DNA from 3 places in the Streptomyces fungicidicus genome. Region 3 is predicted to be linked to each of the others. Evidence: riboswitches for the same ligand, from Rfam matches in the RefSeq annotation. Region 3 holds a riboswitch; each other region holds the start of a gene.
What was found. Region 3 has a riboswitch for cyclic di-AMP ahead of CNQ36_RS29230 (M23 family metallopeptidase). Riboswitches for the same ligand answer to the same signal wherever they lie in the genome.

Region 1: it holds a riboswitch for cyclic di-AMP, as region 3 does, so the genes downstream of both, CNQ36_RS21705 (C40 family peptidase) here and CNQ36_RS29230 (M23 family metallopeptidase) in region 3, are expected to answer to the same signal.
Region 2: it holds a riboswitch for cyclic di-AMP, as region 3 does, so the genes downstream of both, CNQ36_RS14215 (LysM peptidoglycan-binding domain-containing protein) here and CNQ36_RS29230 (M23 family metallopeptidase) in region 3, are expected to answer to the same signal.

Annotation. Positions count from the first base shown of each region.
Region 1 covers NZ_CP023407.1:4,709,148-4,714,451, forward strand. Annotated here, with positions in the region: gene CNQ36_RS21695 (LuxR C-terminal-related transcriptional regulator) at 1-485, shown strand, start outside; gene CNQ36_RS21700 (hypothetical protein) at 534-887, shown strand; gene CNQ36_RS21705 (C40 family peptidase) at 905-2,080, opposite strand; cyclic di-AMP (ydaO/yuaA leader) riboswitch at 2,089-2,247, opposite strand; gene pcrA (DNA helicase PcrA) at 2,504-4,981, shown strand; gene CNQ36_RS21715 (M23 family metallopeptidase) at 5,026-5,304, opposite strand, start outside.
Region 2 covers NZ_CP023407.1:3,169,066-3,174,369, forward strand. Annotated here, with positions in the region: gene eno (phosphopyruvate hydratase) at 1-724, opposite strand, end outside; gene CNQ36_RS14215 (LysM peptidoglycan-binding domain-containing protein) at 983-1,693, opposite strand; cyclic di-AMP (ydaO/yuaA leader) riboswitch at 1,698-1,867, opposite strand; gene CNQ36_RS14220 (LysM peptidoglycan-binding domain-containing protein) at 2,073-3,056, opposite strand; gene CNQ36_RS14225 (cytochrome P450 family protein) at 3,255-4,529, opposite strand; gene CNQ36_RS14230 (nucleoside triphosphate pyrophosphohydrolase) at 4,571-5,304, opposite strand, start outside.
Region 3 covers NZ_CP023407.1:6,488,524-6,493,827, forward strand. Annotated here, with positions in the region: gene CNQ36_RS29220 (M16 family metallopeptidase) at 1-431, shown strand, start outside; gene CNQ36_RS29225 (M16 family metallopeptidase) at 428-1,816, shown strand; cyclic di-AMP (ydaO/yuaA leader) riboswitch at 2,019-2,182, shown strand; gene CNQ36_RS29230 (M23 family metallopeptidase) at 2,195-2,968, shown strand; gene CNQ36_RS29235 (GntR family transcriptional regulator) at 3,151-3,855, shown strand; gene CNQ36_RS29240 (HPr family phosphocarrier protein) at 4,078-4,359, opposite strand; gene CNQ36_RS29250 (bifunctional acetate--CoA ligase family protein/GNAT family N-acetyltransferase) at 4,534-5,304, shown strand, end outside.

The DNA.
Region 1 (5,304 bases), 1.8 Mb from region 3:
ACCTGCCCGGTGGCGGCGGTGTCGAAGTGCTGCGCCGCTGCGCCCCGTTGATGAGCGACGCCGAGCGGCCGGTCCGTTTCCTCGCCCTGTCCGTGTCGGACGCGGCGGAGGACGTGATCGGCGTGATCCGGGGCGGCGCCCGGGGCTATGTGACCAAGACGATCACCGGGACCGATCTGGTCGACTCGATCTTCCGGGTGCAGGAGGGGGACGCCGTCTTCTCGCCGCGGCTGGCCGGCTTCGTCCTCGACGCCTTCGCGTCGACCGACGCCCCGCCGGTCGACGAGGACCTCGACCGTCTCACCCAGCGCGAGCGGGAGGTGCTGCGGCTGATCGCCCGCGGCTACGCGTACAAGGAGATCGCCAAGCAGCTGTTCATCTCGGTGAAGACGGTCGAGTCGCACGTCTCGGCGGTGCTGCGCAAGCTCCAGCTGTCCAACCGCCACGAGCTGACCCGCTGGGCGACGGCGCGGCGACTGGTCTGACCGGGCCGGTGTCGGAGGGGGCGGGGCCGCTGGCTAGGCTCCGGCCCCATGGACGTACTCATCCACCTCTTCGTCGGTCTGCACATCATCGGCATCGCCTCGCTCCTCGGCGGCTTCCTCACCCAGATGAAGGCGATGGGGAAGGGCACCGCCCGCTTCGTCCCCGCGATGCTGCACGGCGCCCTGACGATGCTGGTCACCGGAGTGGTCCTGGTCGGCCTCAACCAGGCCCAGGACTACTCCGTCGACAACATCAAGATCGGCGTGAAGCTGGCCCTGCTGATCGTGATCCTCGGCCTGGTCTATGTGAAGCGCGACGAGGAGACGGTGGACAAGCGCCTGTTCGGCCTGGTCGGACTGCTGACCACGGTGAACGTCTTCATCGCGGTGCTCTGGACGTGAGCGCCGCCCGGCGCTGATCAGGCCGGGCGCACGATGCTGTGGATCGAGGACTCCCCGTCGTAGTAGACCGACTCCTCGCGGACGTACGCGCCGGGCTTCGGGGCGTGGATCATCATGCCGTTGCCGATGTAGATGCCCACATGGGTGATGTCGTCGTAGAAGAAGACCAGGTCGCCGGGCTGGGCCTGGGAGACGGGGACCGTCGTGCCGGCGTCGACCTGGTCGTAGGTGGTGCGCGGCAGGGTGACGCCGGCGGCCTTCCAGGCGGCCTGGGTGAGGCCGGAGCAGTCGTAGGAGCCGGGGCCGGTGGCGCCCCAGACGTACGGCTTGCCGATCTGCGCGCGGGCGAAGGCGATCGCCTTCTCGGCCTTGGCGGCGTACGAGGAGTCCGTCGACGTCGACGGTGAGGTGCCCGAGCCGGAGGACTCCGACGAGCCCGAGGTGCCGCTCTCCTGCTGAGCGGCCTCCTCCTGCGCCTTCTGCCGCTCCGCCTGCTGGCGTGCCAGCTCGGCGGCCTTGCGGGCGGCCTCCTGCTGCTTCTTCTTCTCGATCGCCGCGAGCCGCGCCTTCTCCTCGGCGGTCAGCTTCGCCATCAGCTCACGCGCGTCGCCGAGCTTCTTCTGGACGGTGGCCTTGGCCGTCTTCAGGTCGCCCTGGGACTCGGTGAGCGTCTCGAGGCTCTCGGTGGCCTCCTGGCGCTTCTTCATCGTCTCGGACTGCTGGGTGACGTAGTCGTCGACCGCGACCTTCTGGCGGCCGGTCATCCGGTCCATCAGCTGGCTCTGGTCGAAGATGTCCTGGGGCGTGTCCGCGAGGAGGAAGGTCGCGGTGTCGGGGATGCCGGCGCCGGTCCGGTACTGGGCGGCCGCGAAGGAGCCCAGTTCCTCCCGCGCCTCGTTGAGCTTCTGCGTGCGCTTGGCCACGTCGTCGAGGAGCGTGTCCACCTGCTTGCGCTGCTTCGCGGTCTTCTCCTTGGCCGCGTTGTACTTCTCGGTCGCCGACTCGGCCTGCCGGTAGAGGTCGCCGACCTTCTTCTCGACCTCCTCCAGGCTCGGCCTGTCGTCGTCCGTGGGGGCGGCGTTGGCCGTCTGGGACAACAGGGCCACGGAGGTCAGCGCGGCCGTGGCGAGGACCGGGGTCCGTATGCCTGCCACGCGCGGGCCGGGGGTGCGCGACTTGCGGTGCGACGCCAAGGGAGGCGACTCCTTCCATACTCCGCCTACCGGGTTAGCTGTCGGGTTCGGGCGGGTGGTGCTTCGGAAGGGTTGCCCTACGGCCGCTCCGTGAGGGAGTGGGCCGATTCACCCCAAGGTCTCGGTGGGTCCCCGGCTCCGGCTGCCGCGGTGGGCAGGGACGGACTCGGCGGAGGCCGCGCGGCCCGGCGACGTTCGCCGGTGGGGGTCGAGCGGCCCGCCCGCACCGTAGCCAACTCGTGTGGCCCCTGTGAAGGTTGATGGGTGATATGCCCGATACATTTTCGTGACCTGATCTTCCCGGTCACTCAGGGTGAGGCCGCGGTGCTGGAGGGTGCCCGCCCCGGCCGGCCCGCCGGAATCCCGGGGATGTTTCCGGGGCGGCCCCGGGTTGTCGGTGGGGCACCCTAGACTCGGAGAGCGATGAGCAGCCTCTTTGACGACAGCTTCCTGGCGGACCTCCAGGCCCAGCGGGGCCCCGCGGACGAGCCCCCGCCGCCGCCCGAGGACGAGCACGTGCCGGAGCAGGTTCCGGACGACCTGTTCGGCGGGAAGTTCGACGTGCCGCCGGAAAGGGACGCCTACTACAGGGACGGCGCCCCGCGCCCGGTGCTCGACGCCGCCGCGCTCCTCGAGGGGCTGAACGACAACCAGCGTGCCGCCGTCGTGCACTCCGGCTCCCCGCTGCTCATCGTGGCCGGCGCCGGCTCCGGCAAGACCCGGGTGCTCACCCACCGCATCGCCCACCTGCTGGCCGAGCGGCACGTGCACCCGGGCCAGATCCTCGCGATCACCTTCACCAACAAGGCCGCGGGCGAGATGAAGGAGCGCGTCGAGCAGCTCGTCGGCCCGCGGGCCAACGCCATGTGGGTCATGACGTTCCACAGCGCGTGTGTGCGCATCCTGCGCCGCGAGAGCAAGAGACTCGGGTTCACGTCGTCGTTCTCGATCTACGACGCCGCCGACTCCAAGCGGCTGATGGCCCTGGTCTGCCGTGACCTGGACCTCGATCCCAAGCGCTTCCCGCCGAAGTCCTTCAGCGCCAAGATCAGCAACCTGAAGAACGAGCTGATCGACGAGGAGGACTTCGCGGCCCAGGCCGCCGACGGTTTCGAGAAGACCCTCGCCCAGGCCTACGCGCTCTACCAGTCGCGGCTGCGCGAGGCGAACGCGCTCGACTTCGACGACCTGATCATGACGACGGTCAACCTGCTCCGCGCCTTCCCGGACGTCGCCGAGCACTACCGCCGCCGCTTCCGGCACGTCCTGGTCGACGAGTACCAGGACACCAACCACGCCCAGTACTCCCTGGTCCGCGAGCTCGTCGGCACCGTGGAGCACCCCGTCGACGTACCGCCGGAGGCCGAGGTGCCGCCCGCCGAGCTGTGCGTGGTGGGCGACGCCGACCAGTCGATCTACGCCTTCCGGGGCGCGACGATCCGCAACATCCTCCAGTTCGAGGAGGACTACCCGGACGCGACGACGATCCTGCTGGAGCAGAACTACCGCTCCACCCAGACCATCCTGAGCGCCGCCAACGCCGTCATCGAGCGCAACGAGTCGCGCCGCCCCAAGAACCTGTGGACCAACGCCGGCTCGGGCGCGCGGATCACCGGGTACGTCGCGGACACCGAGCACGACGAGGCGCAGTTCGTCGCCGACGAGATAGACCGCCTCACGGACGCGGGCGAGGCGAAGGCGGGCGACGTCGCGGTCTTCTACCGCACCAACGCCCAGTCCCGTGTCTTCGAGGAGATCTTCATCCGCGTCGGACTGCCCTACAAGGTCGTCGGCGGCGTCCGCTTCTACGAGCGCAAGGAGGTCCGGGACGTCCTGGCCTACCTGCGGGTGCTCGCCAACCCCGAGGACTCGGTGCCGCTGCGCCGCATCCTCAACGTGCCCAAGCGGGGCATCGGCGACCGCGCCGAGGCGATGATCGACGCGCTCGCGCAGCGCGAGAAGATCAGCTTCCCGCAGGCACTCAAGCGCGTCGACGAGGCGTACGGCATGGCCGCCCGCTCGTCGAACGCCGTGAAGCGGTTCAACACGCTGATGGAGGAGCTCCGTACGGTCGTCGAGTCCGGGGCCGGCCCGGCGACGGTCCTGGAGGCCATCCTCGAACGCACCGGCTATCTGGCCGAGTTGCAGGCCTCCACCGACCCGCAGGACGAGACCCGCATCGAGAACCTCCAGGAACTCGCGGCGGTCGCGCTGGAGTTCGAGCAGGAGCGAGGGGAGGGCGAGTCGGTCGCGCTGTCCGACTTCCTGGAGCAGGTCGCCCTGGTCGCCGACTCCGACCAGATCCCCGACGAGGACGAGGACGGCTCCGGCGTCATCACCCTGATGACCCTGCACACCGCCAAGGGCCTGGAGTTCCCGGTCGTCTTCCTCACCGGCATGGAGGACGGCGTCTTCCCGCACATGCGCGCCCTCGGCCAGACCAAGGAGCTCGAGGAGGAGCGGCGGCTGGCGTACGTGGGCATCACCCGCGCGCGGGAGCGCCTGTACCTCACCCGGTCGACGCTGCGCAGCGCCTGGGGGCAGCCGTCCTACAACCCGCCCTCGCGCTTCCTGGAAGAGATCCCGGCCGCCCATCTGGAGTGGAAGCGGACGGGGGCGAGCGCGCCCGTGTCGTCCGGTCGGGCGTCGGGCGTGGCGGCCTCGCTGTCGTCCTCCCGCTCCCGCTCGTCGGCGGCGGGCGCCTCCGGCTTCGCCACCCGGCGGACCGCTGAGAACCCCGTGGTGTCGCTGGCGGTCGGGGACCGGGTCACGCACGACCAGTTCGGCCTGGGCACCGTGGTCGCGGTGAAGGGCACGGGGGCGAACGCGGAGGCGACGATCGACTTCGGCGACAAGCCCAAGCGGCTGCTGCTGCGGTACGCGCCGGTGGAGAAGCTCTAGCCGTCCCGGCTGAGGGACCCGTCGTGGGCCGGGGCCGCCCGGTCCTACGACGGGTCGAGGCCGTGGCTGCGGAACCAGGCGAGCGGGTCGATCGCCGAGCCGCCGCCCGGGCGGACCTCGAAGTGCAGGTGCGGACCGGTGGAGTTGCCGGAGTTCCCGGAGAAGGCGATCGGGTCGCCCGCCTTGACGGCCGTGCCGGAGGGTACCTGGTAACTGGAGAGGTGGCAGTACCACGTCTCCGTGCCGTCCATCGCCGTCACGATCATCATGTTGCCGTAGGCGGAGTTGTACTGCGTGCGCACCGTGCCGTCGGTCGCGGCCAT
Region 2 (5,304 bases), 3.3 Mb from region 3:
CGAGGGCCAGGGCGATCTGCTCGCCGGGGGTGTAGCCGGCCTCCTTGACGGCCTCGAGGATGAGGTCGAGGGCCTCGCGGTTGGAGCCGAGGTTCGGGGCGAAGCCGCCCTCGTCGCCGAGGCCGGTGGCCAGGCCCTTGCTCTTCAGGACCTTCTTGAGGGTGTGGTAGACCTCGGTGCCCCAGCGCAGCGCCTCGGAGAAGGACTCCGCGCCGATCGGCGCGATCATGAACTCCTGGATGTCCACGTTGGAGTCGGCGTGCGAGCCGCCGTTCAGGATGTTCATCATCGGCACCGGCAGCAGGTGCGCGTTCGGGCCGCCCAGGTAGCGGAAGAGCGGGAGGTCGCTGGCCTCGGAGGCGGCGTGGGCGACGGCGAGCGAGACGCCGAGGATGGCGTTGGCGCCGAGGGAGCCCTTGTTGTCGGTGGCGTCCAGGTCGAACATCGCCTGGTCGATCAGGCGCTGCTCGGTGGCGTCGTAGCCGACGAGCTCCGGGCCGATCTGCTCGATGACGGCCAGGACGGCCTTCTCGACACCCTTGCCCAGGTAACGGTTGGCATCGCCGTCACGGAGTTCGATGGCCTCGAAGGCACCGGTGGAGGCGCCGGACGGGACGGCGGCACGACCCGTGCTGCCGTCGTCGAGGCCGACCTCGACCTCGACCGTGGGGTTGCCTCGGGAGTCCAGGATTTCCCGGGCTACGACGACGTCGATGGACGGCACGAGCATCTCCTTCATGGATGTGACGCGGGTGAGCAGGGCCACGGCGGGTCCTGCGAGACCGAGCCTAACCGGCTCCGGGCGATCGGCCATCCGGCCACCCGCCCCGTGGACAGAACCGAGAGTAAATTGTTTCCGGACGGAACAAAGCAGTTTTCGGGAAACCCGCGCGGAACCCGGTCCGGTCCCGACATGAGAACCCCGCCCCGGTGCGTACGGGGGAAGACGCACCGGGGCGGGGAGCAGGGGGACCGCTGCCGCTTACTTCAGGTGCAGCTGCTGGCCCGGGAAGATGAGGTCGGCGTCGTCGACGATGTCGTCGTTCAGCTCGAAGAGCTTGGCCCAGCCGCCCTTGACGTCGTGCTCCTTGGCGATCGAGCTCAGGGTGTCGCCCTTGAGGACCTTGTACTCGCCGTCGCCCTTCTCGACCTTCTTGCCGGTCGGGGTGGTGACGGTCTTCTGCTCGGCCTTCGGCTCGGCCTGCTTCTCGGCGGCCGGGCGCTCGGCGGAGCGGGAGGCCTTCTGCTCGGTCTCACGGGTCTCGGTGGAGCCGGAGCCCTGCGAGGAGCCGGAGCCGTTGGAGGAGGAGCCGCTGTAGGCCGCGCCGGACAGGCCGGTGCCGCAGACCGGCCAGGCGCCCTTGCCCTGGCCCGCGAGGACCTTCTCGGCTATCTCGATCTGCTGGGCCTTGCTGGCCTGGTCGGCGGAGGCGGCGTACTGGGTGCCGCCGTACGCGGCCCAGGTGGAGGCCGAGAACTGCAGACCGCCGTAGTAGCCGTTGCCGGTGTTGATGGACCAGTTGCCGCCGGACTCGCACTGGGCGACGGCGTCCCACTCGGAGGCGGTGGCGGCGGAGGCGTTGCCGGCCGCCATCAGCGGGGCGGCGACGGCGGCGGAGGCGACGCCGGCCACGGCGAGCGCGCGGGTGGCCTTGGACGGACGACGGTGCTTGCCCTTGGTGGAAAACAGCATGCTGGGATCCCCTCACCGACGCCTGCGAGGTGAGCTGTCGGGTTCGGGCCGGTTGAGTTGCCCGGCCGCGCCCCTCCCGGGACACGGCTTCACCCCAAGCCGGATCCGGCGTCAACTGCCCGGACTCGGCGCTTACCTTGGGTCCCCCGCTCCTGCCTACGGCGCATTACGCGACGACTGTTCCCGTGCTGCCACTGGCAGGATTCGGCGTGGCGGCAGCCGGGGCCCGCGATGGCGAGCGGTCACGACCGTAGACACGCGATCCGCGGAATATCAAAGACGATCAGGGCTTCTGAGACCTATATCTCACAGTCTTTAAACCGGACATTCAGCGCGAACCATGACGCCAACTGCCGCCGCCGTCAGGCCCTTTCGGGCGTCACTTTTCGCCCGGTTCGACCCCGACCTCAAGCTCCTGACCGGGCAGGATGAGGTCCGGGTCGACGCCGACGACCTGCTCGTTCACGGCGTAGAGCGAGCGCCATCCGCCCTTGAGCTCAAGGGAGTCGGCGATGAACGAGAGGCTGTCGCCGGTGCGCACGGTGTACGAGCCGTCGGCGGCGTCGCGCGAGGCGTCCGCGCCGCGGGAGGCATGCCGTCCGGACGATCCCGGCGCACGGTCCCCGCCGTCACCCTCCTCGGCGCTCACGCCGCGATGACGGCCGTTGCCCGTGTCCTCACCGTCGACGGCCCCCGAAGAACCGGTACTCTGCCCCGACTTGTCCGACTCGTCACTCTTCGGCGCGTTCGAGGCGGAGGGGGAGGCGCCGGATCCCCCGTCGGAGGCGGTGTCCGAATCCTTGCCGGAATCGCTTGACTTGTCGGACTTGGCCGAATCGCCGGCGACGCTCTCGTCATCGGACGAACCGGAGGAAGGGGAGGATTCGCTGGAGTCGGACGATCTGGATGAGTCGGAGGAATCGGATGAGCCGGACCCACTCTTCGTCGAGTCCTCCGACACGCCGGTGTCGATGTCGGCCGATGCCGAGCCCTGCTCCAGGCCCGAGAGCAGCCCGCAGGTGCGCCACGCGCCGACCCCCTGGTCGGCGAGGATCTTCTCGGCCACGGCTATCTGCTGGCCGCGGCTGGCCTGGTCGGCGCTGGGCGCGAAGTCCAGGCCGCCGTAGTTCTCCCAGTCGTCCTGGGTCAACTGCAGTCCGCCGTAGTAACCGTTGCCGGTGTTCTGGCTCCAGGAGCCGCCGCTCTCGCACTCGGCGACCCGGTCCCAGGTGGCGCCGTCGGCCGCGCTCGCGCTGCCTGCCCCGAGGAGGGGGATCGCGATGGCGGAGCCGGTCACTCCGGCCGCGACGAGGAGAGCCGGAGCCTGGCGGGGGCGACGGTGCCGACCGTTCCCGGAGAGCATGCGGAGACCTTTCGCGAGACAGCAATGACGGTGCGGCGAGTCGGAGTACGAGCCACCACACTTGATGGGTGAACGTATCGGCAGTCGATCACTTGTCACAAGTTCATGCCGCGCAGATCACGTGAAGATCACAGACATGAGGGCGTGTCATGTTTGCGCTGGTCCGTTGGCGGGCAGGGCGGACGGCCGCCCGGTCCGTCACGTCCGCGGCGGGGTGAACTCCACGGGCAGCGTGCGCAGTCCGCGCATGATGAGCCCGCCGCGCCAGCGGAGCTCGGCGGGATCCGCGGCGAGCCGCAGGTCCGGGAGGCGGGTCAGCAGGGTGGCGAGCGCGGTCTGGCCCTCCAGCCGGGCCAGCGGGGCGCCCAGGCAGTAGTGGATGCCGTGGCCGTACCCCAGGTGCTGGTTGTCGCGCCGGCCGAGGTCGAGCAGGTCCGGGTCGGCGAACCGCTCCGGGTCCCGGTCCGCCGCCGCCAGCACGACGAGGACGGGGTCGCCGGCCGCGATGCGCTGCCCGCCGAGGGTGACGGGCTCGGTGGCGAACCGCCAGGTGGCGAGCTCCACGGGGCCGTCGTAGCGCAGGAGCTCCTCGACGCCGGTCTCCAGGAGTCCGTGGTCCCCGGCGGCGAGACCCCGCTGCAGCCGCTCGCGCTCGCCGGGATGGGTGAGCAGGGCGTAGGTGCCGTTGCCGATGAGGTTGACGGTGGTCTCGAACCCGGCGAACAGCAGGATGAAGGCCATCGCGGCGGCCTCGTTCTCGGTGAGGTGCTCGCCGTGGTCGGAGGCGCGGATGAGACCGGAGATGAGGTCCTCGCCGGGGGCCGGCTCGGCGGGGAGCGCCTCGCGCTTGCGGTGGATCAGCTCGGCGAGGTACCCGCGCATCTTCTTCACGGAGCGGGCGACTCCGCCCCTCGGTCCTCCGCCGTGACGGATCATCATGCCCGCCCAGTCGCGGAAGTCGTCCTGGTCCTCGCGCGGGACGCCGAGGAGGTCGCAGATGGCGTAGATGGGGAGGGGGAAGGCGAACTCGTGGATGAGGTCCGCGGAGCCGCTGTCCGCGAACCGGTCGATGAGCCCGTCGGCGAGCTCCTGCACCCGGGGCGCGAACTCGGCGACCCGGCGCGGGGTGAACGCCTTGCTGACCAGCCGTCGCAGCCGGGTGTGGTCCGGCGGGTCGATGTTCAGCAGATGCGTCATCAGCTCCGCCTGCCGCTCCCCGGGGATGCCGGTCTTCCCCTTGGCGTGCGCGGGCTCGTCGTGGTGCGCGGGATTCTTGGACAGCCTGCTGTCGGCCAGGGCCTGCCTGGCGTCGCCGTACCGCGTGACCAGCCACGCCTCCACCCCGCTCGGCAGCCGTGTCCTGCGCACCGGCGCGTGCTCGCGCAGCCAGGCGTAGGCGGGATAGGGATCGGCGGCGAACTCCCAGCTGAACAGCTCGGGGGTGGGGGTGGAGGCGGAGGGGTGGTTGGTCACACCTCGACGGTAGCGGGCGGGCGGGGCGGGCCCGTCCCGCGCTATCCCCCGCTCTGCCCCTCCGCCGCCCGTATCGCGTCGCGGTACACCCGCGCCGCCGCCCGCAGCGCCGCCTCCGGGTCCACCCCGGCGGCCTCCGCCCGCACCGCCAGCGCCAGCAGCTCGTAACCGACGTCCTCCCCCGCCGGCAGCGGCACCTCCAGTCCCGCGCTCCGCGCCCGCGACCCCAGTTTCGCCGCCAGCGCCAGCCCGGGCTGCCCGATCGGCACCCCCTCCGTCACCGAGCTGCGCCGCTTCTCCTCGGCCTTGGTGCGCATCCAGTGCGCCTTGACGTCCTCCGGCGTGTCCGCCGTCTCCTCGCCGAAGACGTGCGGGTGGCGGTGGATCAGCTTGGCGACGATGCCGCCGGCCACGTCGTCGACCGAGAAGGGCGCGTCGGGGTCCTCCTCCGCTATACGGGCGTGGAAGACGACCTGGAGCAGCACGTCCCCCAGTTCCTCGCGCAGCTCGTCCCGGTCGCCCTCCTCGATGGCCTCGACGAGTTCGTACGCCTCCTCGATGCCGTACTTCGCCAGGCCCTTGTGGGTCTGCCGGGACGACCACGGGCACTCGGCGCGGATCCGGTCCATGACCTGCACCAGGTCGAGCAGCCGGGCGCCGGGGAGGTCGTAGGAGGCGGGCAGCAGCTCCAGACCGGGCATCCGGACCCTGCCCGACCCGGCCAGCCGGGCGAGTCCGTCGGTGAGCGCGGGTTCGCCCTCGCCGGTGGCGACGA
Region 3 (5,304 bases):
TGCGGCTGGCCGGGGCGCCCTCCCTGGGCTGGCTGGACGTGAAGACGTCAGGCGACGTGGAGGTGCCGGTCATCGAGGCCGCCATCGACGAGGAGCTCGCCCGGTTCGCCGAGCAGGGCCCCACCGCCGAGGAGATGGAGCGCGCGCAGGCCCAGTTGGAGCGTGAATGGCTGGACCGGCTCGGCACCGTCGCCGGCCGCGCCGACGAACTGTGCCGGTACGCCGTCCTGTTCGGCGACCCCCAGCTCGCCCTGACCGCCGTGCAGCGCGTCCTGGAGGTGACGGCGGAGGAGGTGCAGGAGGTCGCCAAGGCCCGCCTGCGCCCCGACAACCGCGCGGTGCTCGTCTACGAGCCCGTCGCCGCCGAGGACGAGGACACCGAGGAAGCCGCGGCCGCCGGCACCGACGAGAACGAGGAGGCGGCGAAGTGACCGAGCTCGCCACGATGGACTTCCACCCGCAGCCGCAGGCGGGCGACGCCAGGCCCTGGGCCTTCCCGGCCCCCGAGCGCGGCACGCTCGACAACGGCCTGACCGTGCTGCGCTGCCACCGCCCCGGCCAGCAGGTCGTCGCCGTCGAGGTGCTCCTCGACGCACCCCTGGAGGCCGAGCCGGCCGGCCTCGACGGCGTCGCCACCATCATGGCCCGGGCCTTCTCCGAGGGCACCGACAAGCACTCCGCCGAGGAGTTCGCCGCCGAACTGGAGCGCTGCGGCGCCACCCTGGACATGCACGCCGACCACCCCGGCGTCCGTCTCAGCCTGGAGGTCCCGGCCTCGCGGCTGCCGAAGGGGCTCGGGCTGCTCGCCGACGCCCTCAGGGCGCCCGCGTTCGCCGACAGCGAGGTGGAGCGGCTCGTCCGCAACCGCCTCGACGAGATCCCGCACGAGCTGGCCAACCCCTCCCGGCGCGCCGCCAAGGAGCTGTCCAAGGAGCTGTTCCCGGCGAGTTCGCGCATGTCGCGGCCGCGCCAGGGCACCGAGGAGACGGTCGCCGGCATCGACTCGGCGGCGGTGCGCGCCTTCTACGAGAAGCACGTCCGCCCCGCGACGGCGACCGTCGTGGTCGTGGGCGACCTCACGGGCGTCGACCTGGACGCGCTGCTCGGCGACACGCTGGGCGCCTGGACCGGTTCCCCGGGCCAGGTGCGGCCCGTGCCGCCGGTGGTCGCCGACGACACCGGCCGGGTCGTGATCGTGGACCGCCCCGGCGCCGTCCAGACGCAGCTGCTGATCGGCCGGGTCGGCCCCGACCGGCACGACCGCGTGTGGGCCGCGCAGGTGCTCGGCACCTACTGCCTCGGCGGCACCCTCACCTCCCGCCTGGACCGCGTGCTGCGCGAGGAGAAGGGCTACACCTACGGCGTGCGGTCCTTCGGACAGGTCCTCAGGTCGGCCCCGGACGGCTCGGGCGCGGCGATGCTCGCCATCAGCGGCTCCGTCGACACCCCGAACACCGGCCCCGCGCTGGAGGACCTGTGGAAGGTCCTGCGCACGCTCGCCGCGGAGGGCCTCACCGACGCCGAACGCGACGTCGCCGTGCAGAACCTCGTGGGCGTGGCGCCGCTGAAGTACGAGACGGCGGCCGCCGTCGCGAGCACCCTGGCCGACCAGGTCGAGCAGCACCTGCCCGACCACTACCAGGCCGACCTGTACCGGCAGTTGGCGGCGACCGGCACCGTGGAGGCCACCGCGGCCGTCGTCAGCGCCTTCCCGGGGGACCGTCTGGTGACCGTCCTCGTCGGCGACGCGGCGCAGATCAAGGCGCCGGTCGAGGCGCTCGGCATCGGCGAAGTCAGCGTCGTGGCGGCCGAGTAGCGAGCGGCGGCGGACGCACGCGCGGGCGGGCCCTGGTGACGTCGGCGTCACCAGGGCCCGTTTGTGCCCGAATTGAGGCGGAGGCTGCCTGTCTGCCCTGTGGGATGCGCTACAAAAACCGGGTTTTGTTTGGGGAACGGACGGCTCCCCGCTTAGCTTCGTGCGGGCTGTTCGTCGGGCAGTGCGCCGCACCCGCGGCACCGGACAGCCATCGCCGAGTCCCCGTACGGCGCGAGCCAGGGGAGCCGGGGACCCACACAGTCCCTGGGGTGAATCGGACGCCCGCGCGTGTCGCGAGGGGGTCCGTAGGAGACCTTCCTGCTCCGAACCCGTCAGCTAACCCGGTAGGCGAGAGGGAAGGAAAGGACCAGCCTGTACATGGCGTTCACCCGCGCCCCGGGCAAGCACCGTCGTCCCAGCAGGATGCAGCGCGGCACCGCCCGCGCGGCGGGCGTCGCTGCCCTCACCACCACCGGCGTCGTCGGTTCCCTCGCGGCCCCCGCGCTCGCCGCCGAACCCGCCGCCGCGCAGACCGGTCTCACCCCCGTCGTCACCCTGGGCGACTCGGTCGCCGAACGGATCGACGCCCAGGCCGCCGCCCAGCACGAGGCCGCCCGTGAGGCCGCCGAGGCCGCCGCCCGCAAGGCCGCCGAGGAGGCCGCGCGCGAGAAGGCGGCCAAGGCCGCCGAGGAGGCCCGGGCGGAGAAGGTGCGCGCCGCGCGGGAGGCCGAGCGCAAGCGCCTCAACACCTTCGTCTCCCCGATCCCCGGCTCGTACGTCTCGACCAGTTACCAGGCCGGCAGCTCGCTCTGGTCCTCCGGCAGCCACACCGGCGTCGACTTCCACGCCGCGAGCGGCACCCCCGTCCAGTCGGTCGGCATCGGCACCGTCGTCGAGGCGGGCTGGGGCGGCTCGTACGGCAACCAGGTCGTCATCAAGATGAACGACGGCACGTACACCCAGTACGGACACCTGTCGTCCATCGGCGTCTCGGTGGGCCAGCAGGTCGCCGCCGGGCAGCAGATCGGCCTCTCCGGCGCGACCGGCAACGTCACGGGCGCCCACCTGCACTTCGAGGCCCGCACGACCGCCGAGTACGGTTCCGACCTCGACCCCGTCGCCTACCTCCGCGCGCACGGCGTCGGTCTCTGACCCGCCCGCTTCCCGATGCCCCGGCTCCCCCGAGCCGGGGCATCGGTGTTTCCGGGGAACGTCTGTCCAAAAAATACGCCTGGATTCCGGCCCGCCGTCGGAAATTCTCGCGGATTGCAATAGAGTCACGGAACACACGTCAATCCGTCGACGTTTCACGGGGATTAAGCCGGAGGTCCGTCATGCGTATTCCCGCGCACTCGGTGTGCACGGCGATCCGGGACGACATCGTCACGGGGGTCCACGAGCGCGGCGGCCGGCTCACCGAGGAAGTACTCGCCCGCCGCTACGGCGTCTCCCGCGTCCCCGTCCGGGAGGCGCTGCGCACACTGGAGGCCGAGGGGTTCGTGGTCACCCGGCGGCACGCGGGCGCGTGCGTCGCGGAACCCACCGAGCAGGAGGCCGCCGACCTGCTGGAGATGCGCCTGCTCCTGGAGCCGCTCGGCGCCTCCCGAGCGGCGCAGCGCCGCACCGAGGCCCATCTGAAGGTGCTGCGCGGTCTGGTCCGGCTGGGGCAGGAACGCGCCCGCCAGGGCAACAGCGACGACCTGCGCTCCCTGAGCGGCTGGTTCCACGAGACGCTCGCCCAGGCCTCCGGCAGCCCGGCGCTGACCTCGGCACTGACCCAGCTGCGGCACAAGATCGCCTGGATGTACGCCAGTGAGGGGCCGCCCGACCCGGTCGAGTACTGGGCGGAGCACGGCGCGATCGTGGACGCCGTGGCGCGCGGCGACGGCGACCGGGCGCGGGCCGTCACGGCGCTGCACACCGAGCGCGCGACCGCCGGCCACCGGCTGCGCTTCGCCGGCGGCGCCGACCGGGGCGCCCGCCCGGACCGTGTGAGGAACCCGCAACATCCCGTAAACATGCCGAGTCTTCGGCATTAACACGAGTGCCGTATACAAAGGGGAAGCATTTTGCGGGGCTTTATTCGTGCTGCCCGCAGAAACTGTTGAACCGGTGATGCGCGCTAATTCGTGGAGCCGTGAAAGGTGTGGATCCCGCAATCCGCGTGCCGCGGAAAAGCGAAAGGCCCGACCGGCGGTCAGGTCGGGCCTTTCGGTGGTGCGGCGGGATTCCCGTGCGGACGGTCCCGCGGCCGTGCGTGCTCAGACGGTCTCGGGGAGCTCCTCGAGCCCCTCGGCGACCAGCTTCGCCAGACGGTCCAGGGCGGCGTCCGCGCCCTCGGCGTCGGACGCGAGGACGATCTCCTCGCCGCCCTGGGCGCCCAGGCTCAGCACGGCCAGCATGGAGGCCGCGTTGACGGGGTTGCCCCCGGCCTTGCTGATCGTGACCGGGACGCCTGTGGCCGTGGCGGCTCGGACGAAGATGGAGGCGGGGCGGGCGTGGAGACCCTCGGCCCAGCCGACGTTGACGCGGCGCTCAGCCATGTGTTGCTGCCCTTCACTGTTCAGGGTTGTCTAGACCAGTTTCCCATATCGGGAGGCGTGCCCGGAGCGGCGTCTTCCGCCGCTCCCCGCGGCAGCCGGACCGCGGCCCCGGTCCGGCTGTCCACCACAGACTGCCTCGCGCCGTCACCGTACGCGAGCCGTACTCTGGGGCCCATGCAGATCTCGTCGGACCGGCACGAGTATCCCGCCCACTGGGAAGCCGACGTGGTGCTGCGCGACGGCGGCACCGCGCGCATCCGCCCCATCACCGTCGATGACGCCGAGCGCCTGGTCAGCTTCTACGAGCAGGTGTCGGACGAGTCGAAGTACTACCGCTTCTTCGCGCCCTACCCGCGGTTGTCCGCCAAGGACGTCCACCGCTTCACCCACCACGACTTCGTGGACCGGGTGGGGCTCGCGGCCACCGTGGGCGGCGAGTTCATCGCCACCGTGCGCTACGACCGGATCGGCGCCGACGGAACGCCCGCGTCCGCACCGGCCGACGAGGCCGAGGTCGCCTTCCTGGTGCAGGACGCCCACCAGGGACGGGGCGTCGCCTCCGCCCTGCTCGAACACATCGGCGCCGTGGCGCGGGAGCGCGGCATCCGCCGGTTCGCGGCCGAGGTGCTGCCCGCCAACAACAAGATGATCAAGGTGTTCACCGACGCCGGCTACACCCAGAAGCGCAGCTTCGAGGACGGCGTCGTCCGGCTGGAGTTCGACCTCGAACCCACCGACCGCTCGCTCGCCGTGCAGCAGGCGCGCGAACAGCGCGCGGAGGCGCGCTCGGTGCAGCGGCTGCTGGCCCCGGGCTCGGTGGCCGTCGTCGGCGCCGGGCGCACGCCCGGCGGGGTGGGGCGCAGCATCCTCGACAACATCCGGGACGCCGGGTTCACCGGGCGGCTCTACGCGGTGAACAAGGCGTTCGAGGAGGACCGGAAGGAG